Regions from separate parts of the Kitasatospora sp. NPDC088351 genome, predicted to be linked through region 2. Evidence: riboswitches for the same ligand, from Rfam matches in the RefSeq annotation. Region 2 holds a riboswitch; each other region holds the start of a gene.
The links. Region 2 has a riboswitch for thiamine pyrophosphate ahead of thiC (phosphomethylpyrimidine synthase ThiC). Riboswitches for the same ligand answer to the same signal wherever they lie in the genome.
Positions count from the first base shown of each region.

Region 1 (5,958 bases), on a different contig from region 2:
GGCGATCGCCGCGTCCACCTCGGACTCGGCGTGGCAGGACCGTCCGATGATCACGTCCTCGCCGAGGATCGCCCGGGCGGCCGGCACCGGCAGGTCGTCCTGCCCGAGGTGCAGCACGTCGGGGCGGGCGGCGTGCGCGACGTCGGCGCGGTCGTTGACGGCCAGCAGCCTGCCGTGGCGGCGGCAGGCGTCGGCGAAGACCTCCAGGGCCGCCAGCTCCTGCCTGGCCTCCAGGCCCTTGTCCCGCAGCTGGACGATGTCCACCCCGCCGGCCAGCGCCTCGTCCAGGAACTCGGCGAGGTCGCCCTGCTCGCGGCGGGCGTCGGTGCACAGGTAGAGCCGGGCGTCGGCGAGCCGCCGGCGCGGGGTGTCCGCCGCCATCAGATCAGCATCGCCTGGGCGCGGCGCTTCACCTCGGTGCCGCGGTTCTCACACAGCGCCTGGATGGGGCTGCCGGGCAGCGACGGGTCCTCGGTGAAGAGCCACTCCAGGATCTCCATGTCGTTGTACCCGCAGTCGCGCAGGACGGTCAGGGTGCCCGACAGGTGCTTGACCAGGCCCTGGCCGTCGATGAACGCGGCAGGCACCTGCAGCGACTTGTTCGGGCCGCGCCGGACCGCGATCAGCCCGCCGCTGCGGACCAGGTCGCGGACCTCGGTGACCCGCACGCCCCACTGCTCCGAGATGTCGGGCAGGTACATCCACTCGGAAACGAGGGTTTCAATCTTGCTTTCGATCTCACTCACGCCACCAGACTGCCACCTCCACGGCCCGCCGCGCACCACTCACCACCCGCCGCACACCCGTCACAGGTCCGTCGAGCACCGGGCGGCCGCCTGCGGGCCCCGCCGCGCTACCCGGCGAGCGCCGACTTCAGCGGCACCGCGGGGTCCGCCGCCAGGGCCGGGTCCAGCGCCGTACCGCGCTCGATCAGCCGGCGGCCCTGGGCGAGGTCGCGCGGACGGTCCACCGCGAGCAGGGCGCGCGGCACACCGTCGCGCAGCCAGAGCACCGACCAGGACGGCTCCCCGGGTGAACCGCGCCACAGCGGCTCGTCACCGGCCCCGTGCCGCCCGGCGTACTGGACCATGCGGCCGAACTGCTCCGACCAGAAGTACGGCACCGGATCGTAGGGCGCCTGCGCGCCGAGGACGGCGGCGGCCGCCGCCGCGCCGGACTGCAGCGCGTGGTCCCAGTGCTGGACGGCCAGCCGGACGCCGGAGCGCGCCGACGGATAGCTGACGCAGTCCCCCGCGGCGAAGACGCCGGGCAGGCTGGTGCGCAGCCGCTCGTCCACCAGGACGGCACCGGCCGCGTCCAGTTCGACGCCGGAGCCGGCCAGCCAGCCGGTGGCCGGCCGGGCGCCGATCCCGACCAGCACCTCGTCGGCCGGCAGGTGCGAGCCGTCCGCCAGCAGCACCGCGCCGGGCTCCACCGCCGCGACCCCGACGCCGCAGCGCAGGTCCACCCCGGCCTCGGCGTACCAGGCGGCCATCGCCCGGCCGATCCCGGCGGGCAGCGCGCCGGGGACGGGCGCCGGGCCCATCTCGACGACCGTGACCTCGCACCCCGCCGCCCGGGCGGCGGTGGACACCTCGGCGCCGATCCAGCCCGCACCGACCAGCACCAGGCGCAGGCCCGGCCGGAGCAGGGCACGCAGCGCCAGCGCGTCGTCCAGGGTGTGCAGCAGGTGCGCGCGCTCGGCGCCGGGCAGGGCCCGCGGGGCGGCACCGGTGGCGATCACCAGCGTGCCGTACGGCAGATCGCCGGCGTCGGTGTGCAGCACCCCGGGGGTGAGGCCGGTGGCGCGGCGGCCGGTGAGCAGTTCGACGCCCAGGTCCGCGAAGTCGAGGTCGAGGGTGGTGGCATCGGCCTTGCCGAGCAGCACCTCCTTGGAGAGCGGCGGCCGGTCGTACGGCGCGTGGGGCTCCTCGCCGACCAGCACGATCCGCCCCCGCCAGCCGCCCTGCCGCAGCCCCGCGGCGCACTGCGCCCCGGCCAGCCCGGCCCCGACCACGACCACCTGATCCGTCCCGCTCAGCTCTGCCACGCCGTCACTGTACTCAGCGGCGGCCGTCCGTCCGGGCCCCACCCGGGCTCGGGTCCACCCCTCGTACGCGCCTTCGGCCGGGGCGGGACGCGGAGTTAAGGTGGTGGCACCAATTCACGGGAGCCCGGCGGACCGGGCTGAGAGGCGGGCTGACACGGCCTGCGACCGTCCGAACCTGATCCGGGTCATACCGGCGAAGGGAGAGCAGCGACTTTGACACGCTTGGCCAAGGGCGCGCATGCCGACGTCCTGGTGATCGGCGGGGGCATCATCGGCCTCGCCGTCGCCTGGCGCGCGGCCCGGCGCGGGCTGGGGAACATCGTGGTGATCGACCCGGCGCACGGCGGCGGCGCCGCCCGGGTCGCGGCCGGCATGCTCGCCCCCGTCACCGAACTCCAGTACGGCGAGGAGCCGTTGCTCCGCCTCGGGATGGCATCCAACGAGCGCTATGCCGCCTTCGCCGCCGAACTCACCGAGGCGAGCGGCGGCCAGGACACCGGCTACCGCCAGTGCGGCACCGTCGCCGTCGCCCTGGACTCCGACGACCGCGCGGAACTGCGTGAACTGCACGCCTTCCACCAGCGGCTCGGCCTGGACTCGCACTGGCTCACCGGCCGCGAGGCCCGCAGGCTCGAACCCATGCTCGCCCCCGGCGTCCGGGGCGGTCTGCACGTCACCGACGACCACCAGGTGGACGGCCGCCGGCTGGTCAGGGCGCTGGTCCTCGCCTGCGAGCGGGCCGGCGTCCTGCTGCACCGCGCAGAGGCCACCGAACTGCTGGTCGAGAACGACCGCGCGGTCGGCGCCCGGCTGGACACACTGGAGACCGTCACCGCCGACCGAATCGTGCTCGCCGCCGGTCCGCACAGCCACCGGCTGCCCGGCCTGCCCGAGGGCGTGCTCCCCGCGATCCGCCCGGTGAAGGGGCAGATCCTGCGGCTGCGGGTGCCCGAGCCGTACCGGCCGTTCCTCTCCCGCAACGTGCGCGCGGTGGTGCGCGGCCGGCACCTCTATCTGGTGCCCCGGGAGAACGGCGAGCTGGTGATCGGTGCCACCAGCGAGGAGCAGGGGTACGACACCACCGTCACCGCCGGCGGGGTGTACGAGCTGCTGCGCGACGCGCACGAGCTCGTCCCCGGCATCACCGAGCTGCCCCTGGTGGAGACCTCCGCCGGACTGCGCCCCGGCTCCCCGGACAACGCCCCGCTGATCGGTCCGACCGCCCTGCCCGGCCTCGTCGCCGCCACCGGCCACTACCGCAACGGCGTGCTGCTCACCCCGGTGACGGCCGATCTGGTCGCCGAGTACCTGGCCACCGGCGAGACGCCCGCCCTGGCGGCGCCGTTCACCCCCACCCGCTTCTCCCCCGCCCGCTCCACCACGAAGGCCCCCGCATGAGCGAGATCGCACTGACCGTCAACGGCGAGCCCCGGCAGGTGCCCGCCACCACCACCCTCGCCGAGGTGGTGGCCGCGCTGAGCGCCGCCAACTCCGGCGTCGCCGCCGCGCTCAACGAGACCGTGGTGCCGCGTGGTTCGTGGCCGCGGACCCGGCTCGCCGCGGGTGACCGGATCGAGATCCTCACCGCCGTCCAGGGAGGCTGACCATGGCGGACGACCTGCTGGACATCGCCGGGACCACGTTCGGCTCCCGGCTGATCATGGGCACCGGTGGCGCGCCCAGCCTGGAGATCCTGGAGCAGGCGCTGCGGGTCTCCGGCACCGAGCTCACCACGGTGGCGATGCGCCGGGTCGACGCCACCACCCAGGGCTCCGTCCTGGACGTGCTGGTCCGCAACGGCATCCGGGTGCTGCCCAACACGGCCGGCTGCTTCACGGCCGGCGAGGCGGTGCTGACCGCCCGGCTGGCCCGCGAGGCGCTCGGCACCGACTGGGTGAAGCTGGAGGTCATCGCGGACGAGCGGACCCTGCTGCCCGATCCGATCGAGCTGCTGGACGCCGCCGAGACCCTGGTCGACGACGGCTTCACCGTGCTGCCCTACACCAACGACGACCCGGTGCTGGCACGGAAGCTGGAGGACGTCGGCTGCGCGGCGATCATGCCGCTGGGCTCCCCGATCGGCTCCGGCCTGGGCATCCGCAACCCGCACAACTTCCAGCTGATCGTGGAGAGCGCCCGGGTCCCGGTGATCCTGGACGCGGGCGCCGGCACCGCCTCGGACGTGGCGCTGGCGATGGAGCTGGGCTGCGCCGCGGTGATGCTGGCCTCGGCGGTGACCCGCGCCCAGGACCCGGTGCTGATGGCCGACGCGATGCGGCACGCCGCCGAGGCCGGCCGGCTGGCGTACCGGGCGGGCCGGATCCCGCGCCGCTTCCACGCCGAGGCCTCCTCGGCCATGGCCGGCCGGGCCGACCTGGACACCCGCGAGCACCCGGCGTTCTGACCCGGGCGCGCCGGGGCGTGTCACAAGCCGGGCACAGAGGCCCCGGGCGCGGTGTCGCCCGGGGTCCCGCCCCTGCCCGCGCCACTAGAATCACCGGGTGGACATGGCATTGCACGACCCGCTGATCGGTACCCTGCTCGACGGCCGGTACCGGGTCGAGCAGCGCATCGCGGCCGGCGGGATGTCCACCGTGTACCGGGGTACCGACACCAGGCTCGACCGGGTCGTGGCCCTCAAGGTGATGCACCCCTCGCTCGCCGGGGACGACGGCTTCACCGGCCGGTTCATCCGCGAGGCCAAGGCGGTGGCCCGGCTGGCGCACCCCAATGTGGTCAACGTCTTCGACCAGGGCGCGGACGGCGGCACCGTCTTCCTCGCGATGGAGTACGTGCCCGGCCGCACCCTGCGCGACCTGCTGCGCGACCGCGGCGCGCTCTCCATCCGGGCCGCCCTGGACATCCTGGAGCCGGTGCTGGCCGCGCTCGGCGCCGCCCACCGGGCCGGTCTGGTCCACCGGGACGTCAAGCCGGAGAACGTGCTGATCACCGACGACGGCCTGGTCAAGGTCGCCGACTTCGGCCTGGTCCGGGTGCTGAACACCGCCGACGGCGCGGCCACCTCCACCACCGCGACCGCCGGCACCGTCCTGGGCACCGTCTCCTACCTGGCCCCCGAACAGATCCGCCCCGGCGCCGGGACCGACCAGCGGGTGGACGTCTACGCGGCCGGCATCCTGCTGTACGAGATGCTCACCGGCCACCGACCGCACACCGGCGAGAACCCCGTCCAGGTCATGTACCGCCACCTGCACGAGGACGTCCCCGCGCCGTCCCTGGCCGTCCCCGGGGTCGGCCCCGAGCTCGACGCCATAGTGGCCGGCGCCTGCGCGCGCGACCCGAAGGCCCGCCCGTACGACGCGGTCGAGCTGCTGGCCGCCCTCCAGCGGGTACGCCGCACGCTCACCCCGGCCCGGCTGGACGCCGAGCCGCCCGCCTCCACCCGGCCCAGCCCGCAGTACCCGACCAGCGAGCCGACCTCGGTGATCCGCCCCGCGGCCGGTCCCGCCGCCCCGGAGACCGAGCGCACCAGCGTGCTGGACGTCCCGCCGGAGCTGATGGACCAGTTGCTCACCGAGCCCCGCCCGTACGACGAGCCGGCGCCGGTGCGCACCCGGCGCCCGGGCCCGCTGCGCCGGCTGCCGCGCACCCCGCTGATCTGGGCCTCCGTGCTGGCGGTCCTGGCGCTGCTGGTCGGCGGCACCACGTACGCGCTCTCCGGTGCGCTGTACGGGACGGTGCCGAGCGTGCTCGGCAAGGACCGCGCGGAGGCGCAGCGCATCCTGGACGGCGTCGGCATGCACGGGCGCTTCACCGAGGTGTACAGCGAGACCGTCCCGGCCGGGCAGATCATCTCCTCCGATCCGGGGGTGGGGGCGCGGGCCCGCAAGAGCGACGCCGTCGCCGTCTCCGTCTCCCGGGGTCCCAAGCGGATCGCCGTGCCGGAC
Region 1 covers NZ_JBFBIL010000013.1:34,675-40,632, reverse strand. The annotation lists gene thiE (thiamine phosphate synthase) at 1-381, opposite strand, end outside; gene AB0P06_RS12915 (Rv2175c family DNA-binding protein) at 381-746, opposite strand; gene AB0P06_RS12910 (FAD-dependent oxidoreductase) at 854-2,050, opposite strand; TPP riboswitch at 2,157-2,269, shown strand; gene thiO (glycine oxidase ThiO) at 2,264-3,448, shown strand; gene thiS (sulfur carrier protein ThiS) at 3,445-3,654, shown strand; gene AB0P06_RS12895 (thiazole synthase) at 3,657-4,454, shown strand; gene pknB (Stk1 family PASTA domain-containing Ser/Thr kinase) at 4,558-5,958, shown strand, end outside.
Region 1: it holds a riboswitch for thiamine pyrophosphate, as region 2 does, so the genes downstream of both, thiO (glycine oxidase ThiO) here and thiC (phosphomethylpyrimidine synthase ThiC) in region 2, are expected to answer to the same signal.

Region 2 (5,958 bases):
CTCCCGCGCGAAGCCCTCGGCAGGAAGAACGGCGTCAAGGTCCTCGATCGCGGCGTACGCCACCGGGACCTCCGCGTAGACGATCGGATTGATCACCACTTCACCCTCGTTCTGGGCCTTGGACAGCGCAGCCTCCGCCCAGTCCGGGCGCCGGCGGTACTCGAACCATCACTGCCGACGGTCGGCCCGACGTCTCGTTATATGGCAGTGACTGGTTTTGTGCTGGTGTGCAAACGATCCACCTGAGAAGATCTTCACATCGCAGCTGTCGGGCCCGCGACGAAGAGGCGGACCGGCCTCAGCGAACGTCTGCATTTGGTTCCTCTGGGGGGGAAATTACCCATGTTCACGCACTCGTCCACCCGCCGTTCCCGCCTGCTCGCCGCCGCCACGCTGGTGGTCGCCACCGGCACCGCCGCGCTCGCCCCGGCGACCGCCTTCGCCGACATCCCCGCACCGAGCGACGCCAAGCCCCTGGTAGCCACCCTGGAGCCGGTTGCGGGGCAGGCCCCGCTGACCCGCGGTGGCAACGGCGCGGCCCTGACGATGACCGTCACCAACAACTCCGACCAGGAGCAGCCGTTCCACCCGGCGGTGACCGTCACGCCGGTGGGCTCCGCCCCGAGGGGATGGACCTGGATCGACTTCAGCGCCAAGGCGATCTCCGCACCGGCCACCTACAGCCTGATGAGTTGGGGCGACAACAGCGATTTCTCCGGCTACGTCGTGCCCGAGAACTCCATGTACTTCGTGCCTTTCAAGGTGCCGGCCCACACGACCTACAGCTGGGCGGTCTCCTTCAAGCTGAAGGCCGCCCTCCCGGCGGACGACACCGCCGTGCAGGTCGGGCTGGTGAACGACCTGAACGACAGCACCAACAGCGACCCGGTGACCCTGCCGGTCGCCTCCCCCACCGGCGCCCTCGTCCAGACCTTCACGAAGAACATGGGCACCGTCTCGTACAAGGAGCCGTTCGAGACCGATCTCGGCCTGACCAACAACGGCGCGGGCATCGACTCGACGATCAACCCGACGCTCCGCTTCAGCGACGGTTCCCGCCCGATCCCGGCCACCCTCAAGCTGGACGTGCTGCAGGACGACCAGTGGATCACGGTCCCCGGCTCGGACAACGTCTGGAAGCTGCCGCCGGTGGCCGGCGGTCTCGGCAAGGGTGCGAGCCACCACTACAACGTGCGGCTGTCGCTCACCGAATACACCGGGCAGTGGTCCTACCTCTCCGGCTCGCTCAGCCTCGCTCCGGACACCGACCAGGGCCCGGTCGACATCGGCGTGAAGGCGTCGTTGACCGTGATCGGCACCCCCGTCCCGTCCACCTTCACCGCCCAGAACTGACCGACACCGGTGCCCCGGGCAACCTTCGCGGCCCGGGGCACCGGCCGTTCCCGGAACGTTCGGCAGAGGGCGGGCTCGACACCGTCGTGGCTGCGAGCGAAGCCGGGGATGCGAACCGCCTCAACGTGCGGCACCTGCCCATAACGATCATTTACAGCGCCGGGCGGGCAGCCTGAGCGCAGTGCCGGGAAGCCCCTCCGCTTCCCGGCACTGCTGTCGGTCGGCATGGGCCGCGAGCCCGGCTTCGCTCCCGGCCCATGCCGACGGTGGAGCCCGATCAGTCCGCGAGCGGGAGGTAGACCCGGTTGCCCTGGGCGGCGAACTCCTCGGACTTGGCCTTCATGCCCGCCAGGGCCTCGGCGTCGAACTCGGTCTCCACGGCACTGGAGCCCTCGCCGTGCTCGGCCCGGATCTTTTGACTGATCTTCATCGAGCAGAACTTCGGGCCGCACATGGAACAGAAGTGGGCCGTCTTGGCGGGCTCCGCGGGGAGGGTCTCGTCGTGGAAGGCGCGGGCCGTCTCCGGGTCGAGGGCCAGGTTGAACTGGTCCTCCCAGCGGAACTCGAAGCGGGCGTCGGAGAGGGCGTCGTCCCAGGCCTGGGCGCCGGGGTGGCCCTTGGCGAGGTCGGCGGCGTGGGCGGCGATCTTGTAGGTGATGACGCCGGTCTTCACGTCGTCCCGGTTGGGCAGGCCCAGGTGCTCCTTGGGGGTGACGTAGCAGAGCATCGCGGTGCCCCACCAGGCGATCATCGCGGCGCCGATGCCCGAGGTGATGTGGTCGTAGCCGGGGGCGACATCGGTGGTCAGCGGGCCGAGGGTGTAGAACGGCGCCTCGTCGCAGATCTCCCGCTGGAGATCCATGTTCTCCTTGATCTTGTTCATCGGGACGTGGCCCGGGCCCTCGATCATCACCTGGACGTCCTTGGCCCGGGCGATCCGGCCGAGTTCGCCCAGCGTCCGGAGTTCGGCGAACTGCGCCTCGTCGTTGGCGTCGGCGATCGAACCGGGCCGCAGGCCGTCACCGAGCGAGAAGGTGACGTCGTAGCGGGCGAGGATGTCGCAGAGCTCCTCGAAGTTGGTGTGGAGGAAGTTCTCCCGGTGGTGCGCCAGACACCAGGCGGCCATGATCGAGCCGCCGCGCGAGACGATGCCGGTCTTGCGGCGGGCCGTCAGCGGGACGTACCGCAGCAGCACTCCGGCGTGGACGGTCATGTAGTCCACGCCCTGCTCGCACTGCTCGACGACGGTGTCGCGGTAGACGTCCCAGCTGAGGTCCTCGGCCTTGCCGTCGACCTTCTCCAGCGCCTGGTAGAGCGGCACGGTGCCGATCGGCACGGGGGAGTTTCGCAGGATCCACTCGCGGGTGGTGTGGATGTTGCGGCCGGTGGAGAGGTCCATCACGGTGTCCGCGCCCCAGCGGGTGGCCCAGGTCATCTTCTCCACCTCCTCCTCGATCGAGGAGGTGACGGCGGAGTTGCCGATATTGGCGTTGATCTTCACCAGGAAGTTGGTGCCGATGGCGGCCGGCTCGACCTCGGGGTGGTTCACGTTGACCGGGATGACGGCCCGGCCGCGCGCCACCTCGGAGCGGACGAACTCCGGCGCCAGGCCCTCGCGCAGGGCGACGAACTCCATCTCCGGGGTCACGATGCCGCGCTTGGCGTAGCCGAGCTGGGTGACTGCGGCGTCGCCGCGGCCGCGCAGGGGGCGGCGCGGGCGGCCGGGGAAGACGGCGTCCAGGTTCTTCAGGTTTCCGCCGCGCGGCGAGGTGTGCTTGATCCCGTCGTCCTCGGGGCGGGCCTCGCGGCCGTCGTACTCCTCGACGTCGCCGCGCTGGCGGATCCACGCGTCGCGCAGCGCGGGCAGGCCGCGCCGTACGTCGGGCTCGTACGCCGGGTCGGTGTACGGCCCGGAGGTGTCGTAGAGCGGGACGCTCTTCTCGTTGGTGAGCACGACCTCGCGGTACGGAACGCGCAGGTCGGGGCGGGACCCGTCGCGGTAGGCCTTGCGCCAGGCCGGGGTCGGATAGCCGGTGCCCGCGCTGCTGACGGCGGCGTTCTGGGCAGACTGCGGCTGTGCATCAAAAGTGGTCATCAGACCTTCAACTCCCTACGCCGGCATTACCCGGTCAGGTTCCTGCGGTCGGCGCAGCGTTCGGCACGTCCAGCGACGTCCCGGTCAGCGCCCTCTCAGCCCGGTGCTCCGAGCTCCCGTGTCCGCAGGCGGTATTGCCCGCGCATGACGTCCAACACCGTAGCGAGCCGATCGCGGCTGGTCCAGAGGGGGTCGGTGCCCGGCGATTCGGCCGGCGGGCCCACCGGGGGAGCCCGGCCCGGCAGACTGGCAGTCACACGGGCAGGCGACGAGGGAGGCCGTAGTGGTCGGAAGCACAGGGCGGGTCACCGGTCCGGTCGGAGCCGGTCTGGTCGGCGAGGTGATGGTGCACGTCAGGGAGCGCCAGGGGACGGAGGCCTTCCTGGCCTACCTCGCCGTACCGGGCGACCGGCTGTCGGTCGGCACACCGGTGGTGGTGGTCGAGTACCACCCGCCCCGGACCGTCTATGTGGCACCGGTCTTCCCGTGACACGCTTGTGACAGCCCGTCACGTCACTTCCCTTTCCTTCGAGTTGCCCTGAGCGGACAATCCGAACCGGCGCATCTCATGCGCCGGAAGGGGGAGTTGAACCATGGTGCTCATCATCGCGGGGGCCGTCGTCGCCGCGCTGGTCTTCGGGATCACGCTCTTCAAACTCATGTGGCGGGTGGCGGAGCCCAACGAGGCTCTGATCATCTCCGGCTCCCGGCACCGGACCGAGGGGGTCGGCGACGGTCTGGGCTTCCGGATCGTCACCGGCCGCGGGACCTTCGTCACGCCGGGTCTCCAGGGTGTCCGCCGGCTCTCACTGGACCTCAACGAGGCCGAGCTGAACGTCGAATGCGTCACCTCACAGGGCATCCCGGTCCACGTCAAAGGCGTGGTGATCTTCAAGGTCGGCGACGACGAGGTCTCCATCGCCAATGCCGCCCGGCGCTTTCTCGACCAGCAGAAGCTGATCAGCCAGCGCGTCCACAACGTCTTCGCCGGCCACCTGCGCTCGATCGTCGGCGGGCTCACCGTCGAGGACATGATCAGGGACCGCGAGCGGCTCACCGGGGAGACCAGGGCCGCCTCCGGGCTGGAGATGGAGAAGCTCGGGCTGATCATCGACACCCTGCAGATCCAGGAGATCATCGACCCCACCGGCTACATCAAGAACCTCGCCATCCCGCACGCCGCCGCCGTCCAGCGGGACGCCCGGATCGCCCAGGCCGAGGCCGACCGGATGGCCACCGAGGCGGAGCAGGAGGCCGCCGCGCGCAAGGCCGAGGCCACCCGCAACAGCCAGATCCAGCAGTCCGCCTACCAGGCCGAACGGGACACCGCCAACGCCCGCGCCGAGCAGGCCGGACCGCTCGCCCAGGCCGCCGCCCGGCAGGAGGTGGTCGTCCAGGAGACCAAGGTCGCCGAGCTGGAGGCCCGCCGCAAGGAGCAGCAGCTGCAGATCGACGTCCGCAAGCCGGCCGACGCCAAGGCGTACGAGACCCGCACCAGGGCCGAGGCCGACCGCGACGCCCGGATCTCCGCCGCCCAGGCGCAGGCCCAGGAGACCGAGCTGAAGGCGGCGGCCGAGGCCGGCCAGGTCAAGATCGCCGCCGCGGCCGCCGCGGAGGCCACCAAGCTGCGCGGGCTCGCCTCCGCCGAGGCGACCAGGGCCACCGGGGAGGCGGAGGCCGCCTCCGCCGAGGCCCGCGGTCTGGCGGACGCTGAGGCGACCCGGGCGATCGGGCTCGCCAAGGCCGAGGGCATCCGGGCCCGGGCCGCCGCCCTCTCGGAGAACCAGGAGGCCGTGGTGGCACAGGAGTTGGCGGAGAAGTGGCCGGACATCGTGCTGGCCGCCGCCGAGTCCTTCGGCAATGTCGAGCACATGATCCTGCTGAACGGCGCCGACGGGGTTGGCGAGCTGTTCGCCAAGGCCCTCACCATGGGCGGCACCGGCCTCGGCCTCGCCCGGCAGCTGCTCACCACCATGCACGGTCCGGAACAGCCGGCGGCTCCGGCGCCGGGGCCGGAACCGGGGCCGGTCCAGCAGGTGCCGATCGAGGACCGCGCGGTGACGGAGGCCCGGGTCCGACGGTCGGCGGACGACAGCTGACGGATGACAGGTAACGGATGACAACTTTCAACATTCGTTTTCTGTTATCTGTTATCTGTTAGTTGTCGGTTGTCCGCCGCCACCAGAACGACCGGCGCCCGCACCCCACGCAGGGGGTACGGGCGTCCGGGGTCCGTACGGGTCAGCTCTTGGCGGCCTTCTTCACCAGGATCACCACGGCGGCGGCGATGCCGACCACCACCAGCAGCTTGATGACCACGCTCAGCAGGGCGCCGACGACGCCGAACACGAACCCCACGATGTTCCAGGCCAGGATCAGCACCAGCACCGGGACGACGATGTTGCGCACCCAGGAGGGCAGCGACTTCCAGAACTCAGCCATGTCCGTTCCTTCTCTCCCCTCGGGGCCGGCTGCCGTCCGGTGCCGCATCCCGTTTGCTTTCGATACTT
Region 2 covers NZ_JBFBIL010000075.1:19,080-25,037, reverse strand. The annotation lists gene AB0P06_RS33070 (hypothetical protein) at 343-1,353, shown strand; gene thiC (phosphomethylpyrimidine synthase ThiC) at 1,631-3,448, opposite strand; TPP riboswitch at 3,444-3,578, opposite strand; gene AB0P06_RS33060 (hypothetical protein) at 3,732-3,938, shown strand; gene AB0P06_RS33055 (SPFH domain-containing protein) at 4,042-5,547, shown strand; gene AB0P06_RS33050 (DUF5326 family protein) at 5,690-5,890, opposite strand.

Region 3 (5,958 bases), on a different contig from region 2:
GCTCCATCTTCTCAGCGCCGGGGTACCAGGCCATCCGTGTCTCCTCGCCGGGCCCACTCCCAGGGCAGTCCGCCCCTTACCCCCGGCACACGCCCCCTCGCCGCACCCACAAGGACGCCCCCACCCCAAACCCCCCGTTCAGGTGAACCCACCACCCCCGGCCCACGGTCGGCCCACCGCCTCCACCCCGGTGGAAAACGCGAAGGGCGGGTGTCGGCCTGGGGCCAACACCCGCCCTGAGCAGGCGGTTTCTCCTACCAGCGGAGAGCGTGGGATTCGAACCCACGGTGACGGGTCACGCCACGACAGTTTTCAAGACTGTTCCCTTAGGCCGCTCGGGCAGCTCTCCAGGCGGAGGTCAGCCTAACGGGTCCGGCGGGGTTCGGTGCACAGGGTTTCGGGGACGGGGTCAGTCGCCGACGCGCTCGGTGAGGGTGACCTTGGTGTTGAAGGTCTGGCCGTTGCGGGTGTACTCGACGTCGACGGTCTCGCCGGGCTTGTGCGTCCAGATCTTGCTGACCAGGGCGGGGCCGTTCTCGATCGGGCTGCCGCCGAGCTTGGTGATGACGTCGCCGGGCTTGAGGCCCGCCTTGTCGGCCGCGCCGCCGGGGGTGACGGCCGGGGTGCCCTGGATGTCGCGGGTCTGGATCTGTGCGCCGTCGCCCTTGTAGTCGTCGTTGCGGAGGACGTCGAGCTTGGCGTAGACGGGCTTGCCGGTCTTGATCAGGGTCTCGGCGACCCACTTGGCCTGGTTGATCGGGATGGCGAAGCCGAGGCCGATGCTGCCGGCCCGGCCGGTGCTGGAGGCGTTGGACTGGATCGCCGAGTTGATGCCGACCACCGCGCCGCTGGAGTCGAGCAGCGGGCCGCCGGAGTTGCCGGGGTTGATCGAGGCGTCGGTCTGCAGGGCGTTCATGTACGAGGACTGGGCGCCGGTCTCGTCGCCGGAGGCGACCGGGCGGTCCTTCGCGCTGATGATGCCGGTGGTGACGGTGGACTCCAGGCCGTACGGGGCACCGATGGCGATGGTGGAGTCGCCGACGTTGACCTTGTCGGAGTCGGCCAGCGGAAGCGGGGTCAGCTTGTCCCCCTTCGGGGGGTTGTCCAGCTTGACCACGGCCACGTCGTAGCCCTCGGCGCGGCCGAGCACGGAGGCGTTGTAGGAGCTGCCGTCGGCGAACTTGACGGTCAGTTTGCCGCCGTTGGAGGCGGGCGCCACCACGTGGTTGTTGGTGAGGATGTGGCCCTCGGTGTCGAAGACGAAGCCGGTGCCGGTGCCGGACTCGCCGTTGCCCTGCGCCTTGATGGTGACGACGCTGGGCAGCGCCTTCTGCGCGATGCCGGCGACGGAGCCGGGGGCGGGCTCGTTCTTCTCCGGGCTGTTGGCCTGCACGGTGGTGCTGCGGCGGTCGTTCGCGGAGCTGGCGCTGTTGTCGTTGCGGTCGGCGATGGTCACGCCGAGCGCGCCGCCGGCCACACCGGCGACCAGGGCGACGGCGGCGATCAGGGCGACCAGGCCGCCGCGCTTCTTGCGCGGACCGCCGGGGCCGGACGTACCGGGGTACTCGGGCGGGTAGCCGAGCGGGCCGCCGGGGTGGCCGGGACCGCCGGCGCCGCCGGCCGAGGAGTCGTGCGGGCCCCAGCCGCCGAGCGGCTGGCCCGCGCCGAAGGGGTGCTGCTGCGCGGGCGGGCCCGCCGGGGCGCCGTACGGGTCGTGGGCCGCGGCGGGCGGGGCACCGTACGGGTCGTGCGCCGCGGCGGCCGGGGCGCCCGTGGTGGCGTACGGGTTGACGGCGGGCGCGACGGGCGCCGTCGGCAGGGCCGGTGCCTCGGCGAGCGCCAGGGCGGGCGCGGCCGGCGGCCCCGCCGGGGCGGGCGGCACGACCGGCGGCGGGGCGTCGATGTACCCCGGGCCGGGGTGGCCGGCCTCGACCGGGGCGGGCGCGGACACGGGAGCGTCGGCAGCCGCGGCCGCGGCGGGTGCCTCGGCCGGCGCCGGGGCGCTGATCTTGCTGAACGCCAGCGTCGGCGTGGATCCGCCGGCCGCCGGAGCGGCGGGCGCGGCGGGCACCGCCGGTGCCACGTCGGTGGTGGTCCGGTCGGCGGGCGCCTGTGCGGGGGTGGCAGCGGCGGACGCGGACTGCTGCGCCGGACCGTCATGAGCGGGACCCACCACCCCCTGGCCGCCGGAGGGCTGTTCCCCCTGCGGCCCGGTGGACCCAACCTCGCGCTCGGTGCTCACGGACGACCTCCATAGCTGACAGGACCAAGAAGCATAGTTTTTCGCACACTCGATTCGATTGCCGTAAGGACCCTTCTGAAGAAGTCATAAGAATCCTTAGCCAGGCCCGACGGCCCCGTCCGGAAACCCGGCCGAACGCCCCCGAACCACCACCCCCACCGGCCGCTCGCCCACCGCCGCCGGATGTCCCTCGCGGCCGGGGCGCCCAGCGCCTGGCCTTGGCGTTCACCCCCGTGCCGGTTAGCCTGTCGCTCACAACTGACACGCGGGAGCTTGGACCTTCCCAGGCTGAGAGTGCGCTGGTCGACCGTACGCCACGACGTCCGTGGGCGGACCGTCGAGGGGGCGCTGACCGCCGGAACCTGTCCGGGTAATGCCGGCGTAGGGAGTATCGGCCATGCCGCCTGCTTCGCCATCCTCTTCTTCGGGCGCGCCCGCGTCCAAGGGTTTCTCCGAACCGTCCACGACCGTTCACTCCGACGCCGGTCCCCCCGCGCCCGGTTCCGCCGTGCCCGGCTCCCCCACCGCGACCGGCGCCGCCGCGGCCACCGCCGTCCTGGACCGGCCGGACCGGTCCGAGCGGGTCGAGGCGCCGCTCGTCCTGGACACCGAGCCGCCGCGCACGCTCCGCTTCCGCGACCACTTCGCGCTCTGGATGAACCTCGGCGTCAGCCTGATCGGCTTCACCACCGCCGCCACCGTGCTGGGCGCGCGGGGCAGCGAGCTCTCCCTGGCCGCCGCCGTGACCGCGATCGCGGCCGGGACCGTGGTCGGCACCGCGATGCTCGGTGTGGCCGCCCTGATCGGGGCCCGTACCGGCGCACCGGCGATGGCGAACCTGCGCGGGCTGTTCGGGACGAAGCTCTCGTACGTGCCGACGGTGCTGAACATCGTCCAGTGCGTCGGCTGGGGCGTGTACGAGCTGCTGGTGATCGCGATGGGCGCGCAGACCGTCGTCCACACCGAGGGCTACCGCTGGGCCTTCGTCCTGCTGGCGGGCGCGCTGACCACCGCGCTGACCATCTGGCCGCTGGGCTCGATCGCGGTGCTGCGGCGGTTCGTCGCCGGGGCGGTCGCGGTCGCGATGGTGTACTTCACCGTCCAGCTGGGCCGGCACGGCGTGCCGGACCCGGGCGCGGGCAACTGGCACGGCTTCCTGAAGGCCACCGACGCGATGATCGCGGTGTCGATCTCCTTCGTGCCGCTGGCCGCCGACTACACCCGGCACTCGCGCACCCCGCGCGCCGCGTTCTGGGGCAGCTTCTCCGGCTACACCGTCGCCCAGGTCTGGTGCTACGTGCTGGGCCTGATCGCGCTGCTGCAGTCCGGCGGCGACCCGGACCGGATCTTCGACTCCTTCCTGGGCGTCTGGGCCGGCTGGGCGTTCCTGCTGGTGCTGGTCCTGCGCGAGACGGACCAGTCCTTCGCCAACGTGTACTCGACCGCGATGTCCGTCCACAACCTGCTGCCCAGGGTGGACCGCCGGGTGCTGACCGGCGGGACCGGGCTGCTGATCACGGTGCTGGCTCTGCAGATCACCGAGTTCACCGACTCCTACTACGCCTTCCTGGGCCTGATCGGCTCGGTGTTCGTGCCGATGTTCGCGGTGCTGGCGGTCGACTACTTCCTCGGCGCCGGCCGGCGCGGCTGGAACCTCTCCGCCGACGCGCCGTCCCGCCGGCTGATGCTGCTGCCGTGGGCGCTGGGCTTCGTCGTCTACCAGCTGATCGCGCCGACCGCGATCGCCGGCTGGTGGACGGACTTCTGGACCTCCGTCCAGGAGGCGCTGCACTTCACCCCGCAGGAGTGGACCTCGGCCTCGCTGTTCGGCTTCCTGGTGCCGGCCCTGGCCACCTGGGCGCTCACCCCGCTGACCCGCCGGGACGCGCGGGACTGATCCGCCCCCCCACGCGAAGACGGCCCCTCAGGTTGGGGCCGTCTTCGTTTTCGCGTCACTTCCGCCGCCTATCGTGGGACGTGTGACCAGCCCCGACCTCCCCCCGGCGGCGGCGCGCACCGCGCCGTCCGTCCAGGTGATCGCCCACCGCGGATCCTCGTACGCACTGCCCGAGCACACGCTCGCCGCCTACCGGCGGGCGCTCACCGAGGGCGCCGACGCGGTCGAGTGCGATGTCCGGGTCACGGCCGACGGGCATCTGGTCTGTGTGCACGACCGCAGGATCGGCCGGGTCTCGGACGGCCGCGGCACGGTGTCCGCGATGACGCTGGCCGAGCTGGAGGCGCACGACTTCGGCGCCTGGAAGACGGGCGCACCGAGCGCGGACCCGGAGCTGCGGGGCGTTCTGCGGCTGGAGAGCCTGCTGGAGCTGGTCGCGGACTGCGGACGCCCGGTGGACCTGGCGATCGAGACCAAGCACCCGGTCCGTTTCCGGGGCCGGGTGGAGGCCGAGCTCCTGCGGATGCTGGACCGGTTCAAGATCACCGGAGACCCCGCGGACGGCCGCCCGCAGGCCCGGATCATGAGCTTCTCCGCGCTGGCGCTCGCCCGGGTGGCCGCCACCGCGCCGCAGTACCCGAGGGTGTTCCTGTTCGAGCGCGGCCTGCCGCTGCGGGGCCGGCTGCGCCCGGGCGCGACGCTGCCGGGCGGGGCCGGGATCGCCGGGCCCGGCATCGAGCTGGTGCGGGCCAGGCCGCGGCTGGTGACGCGACTGCGCGAGCTGGGCCACCAGGTGCACGTCTGGACCGTGGACGAGCCGGCCGACGTGGAGCTGTGCCTGGAGCTCGGGGTGTCGGCGATCATCACCAACCGCCCGGCCGAGGTCCTCGCCCAGCTCGGCCGGTGAACCAAACCTGCTGCCGACAATTTTTGCCGGAAATTATGCGTTTTCACGACGGAGGGTGAGCACGGAATCACCTGCCGCCCACCCTGGGTCGCGCGGTTTGAAATGTCCGCGCGGGATCGCCCCGCAGTCGTTTCCGACGCATTACCAAGGGGCATCCATCCCTCGGCATACGCTGAAGGAGGTCCGGGGGTGGCGTTGATGGTGGCGCGTGAAGTGCCGACTTCATCGACCATGGCAGTGCCGCACGGCCCAGCGAGTGTCGGGGTCGCACGGCGCCGACTGCGTCGAGATCTGGGCGACCGGGAGATACCCGAACCGGTCATTGATGATGCTGTTCTGATCCTTTCCGAACTGCTGAGTAATGCCTGTCGCTATGCGCGGCCGCTCGGGCCATTGCCCGCGCTCGGCCGCAGCGCCCGGGCGGAGGTCGTGGACCAGGTGCTCGTCGGGGTCCCCACCGCGGGCCAGGGCGCCAGGACGGCCGCGCACCCACAGCCGGACGGCGGCGACGGCGGGGTCCTGGTGCGCTGGCAGATGCACGCGGACGGGATCCTCACGCTGGAGGTCACCGACGGCGGGGCGCAGACCCGCCCGACGCCCGCCGGCCCGTCCCTGACCTCGCGCGGCGGCCGCGGCCTGAGCATCGTCGGCCAGCTGGCCAGCGACTGGGGTGTGCGCGACGCTCCCGGCGAAGTGACGGTGTGGGCGGCACTGCCCGCCCGGGCCCGCCACGCCCGACGGACCGGCGGTGATGCCCGCAGCGCCTGAGCGGGCCGGACCCGCCCGTCCGCGCGCCCCCGCGCCCCGTCCGCGCCCCGTCCGCGCGCGCCGCCACCCACGCCCCGCCCCGACGTGTGTCCACGCGCCGGGGGAACGTCAGTAGGCTGCCCGGAGCACAACACAACCGTCCCC
Region 3 covers NZ_JBFBIL010000001.1:90,892-96,849, reverse strand. The annotation lists gene AB0P06_RS00390 (peptidoglycan-binding protein) at 1-34, opposite strand, end outside; tRNA gene AB0P06_RS00385 (tRNA-Ser) at 262-349, opposite strand; gene AB0P06_RS00380 (trypsin-like peptidase domain-containing protein) at 410-2,242, opposite strand; TPP riboswitch at 2,498-2,647, shown strand; gene AB0P06_RS00375 (cytosine permease) at 2,751-4,139, shown strand; gene AB0P06_RS00370 (glycerophosphodiester phosphodiesterase family protein) at 4,222-5,046, shown strand; gene AB0P06_RS00365 (ATP-binding protein) at 5,245-5,814, shown strand.
Region 3: it holds a riboswitch for thiamine pyrophosphate, as region 2 does, so the genes downstream of both, AB0P06_RS00375 (cytosine permease) here and thiC (phosphomethylpyrimidine synthase ThiC) in region 2, are expected to answer to the same signal.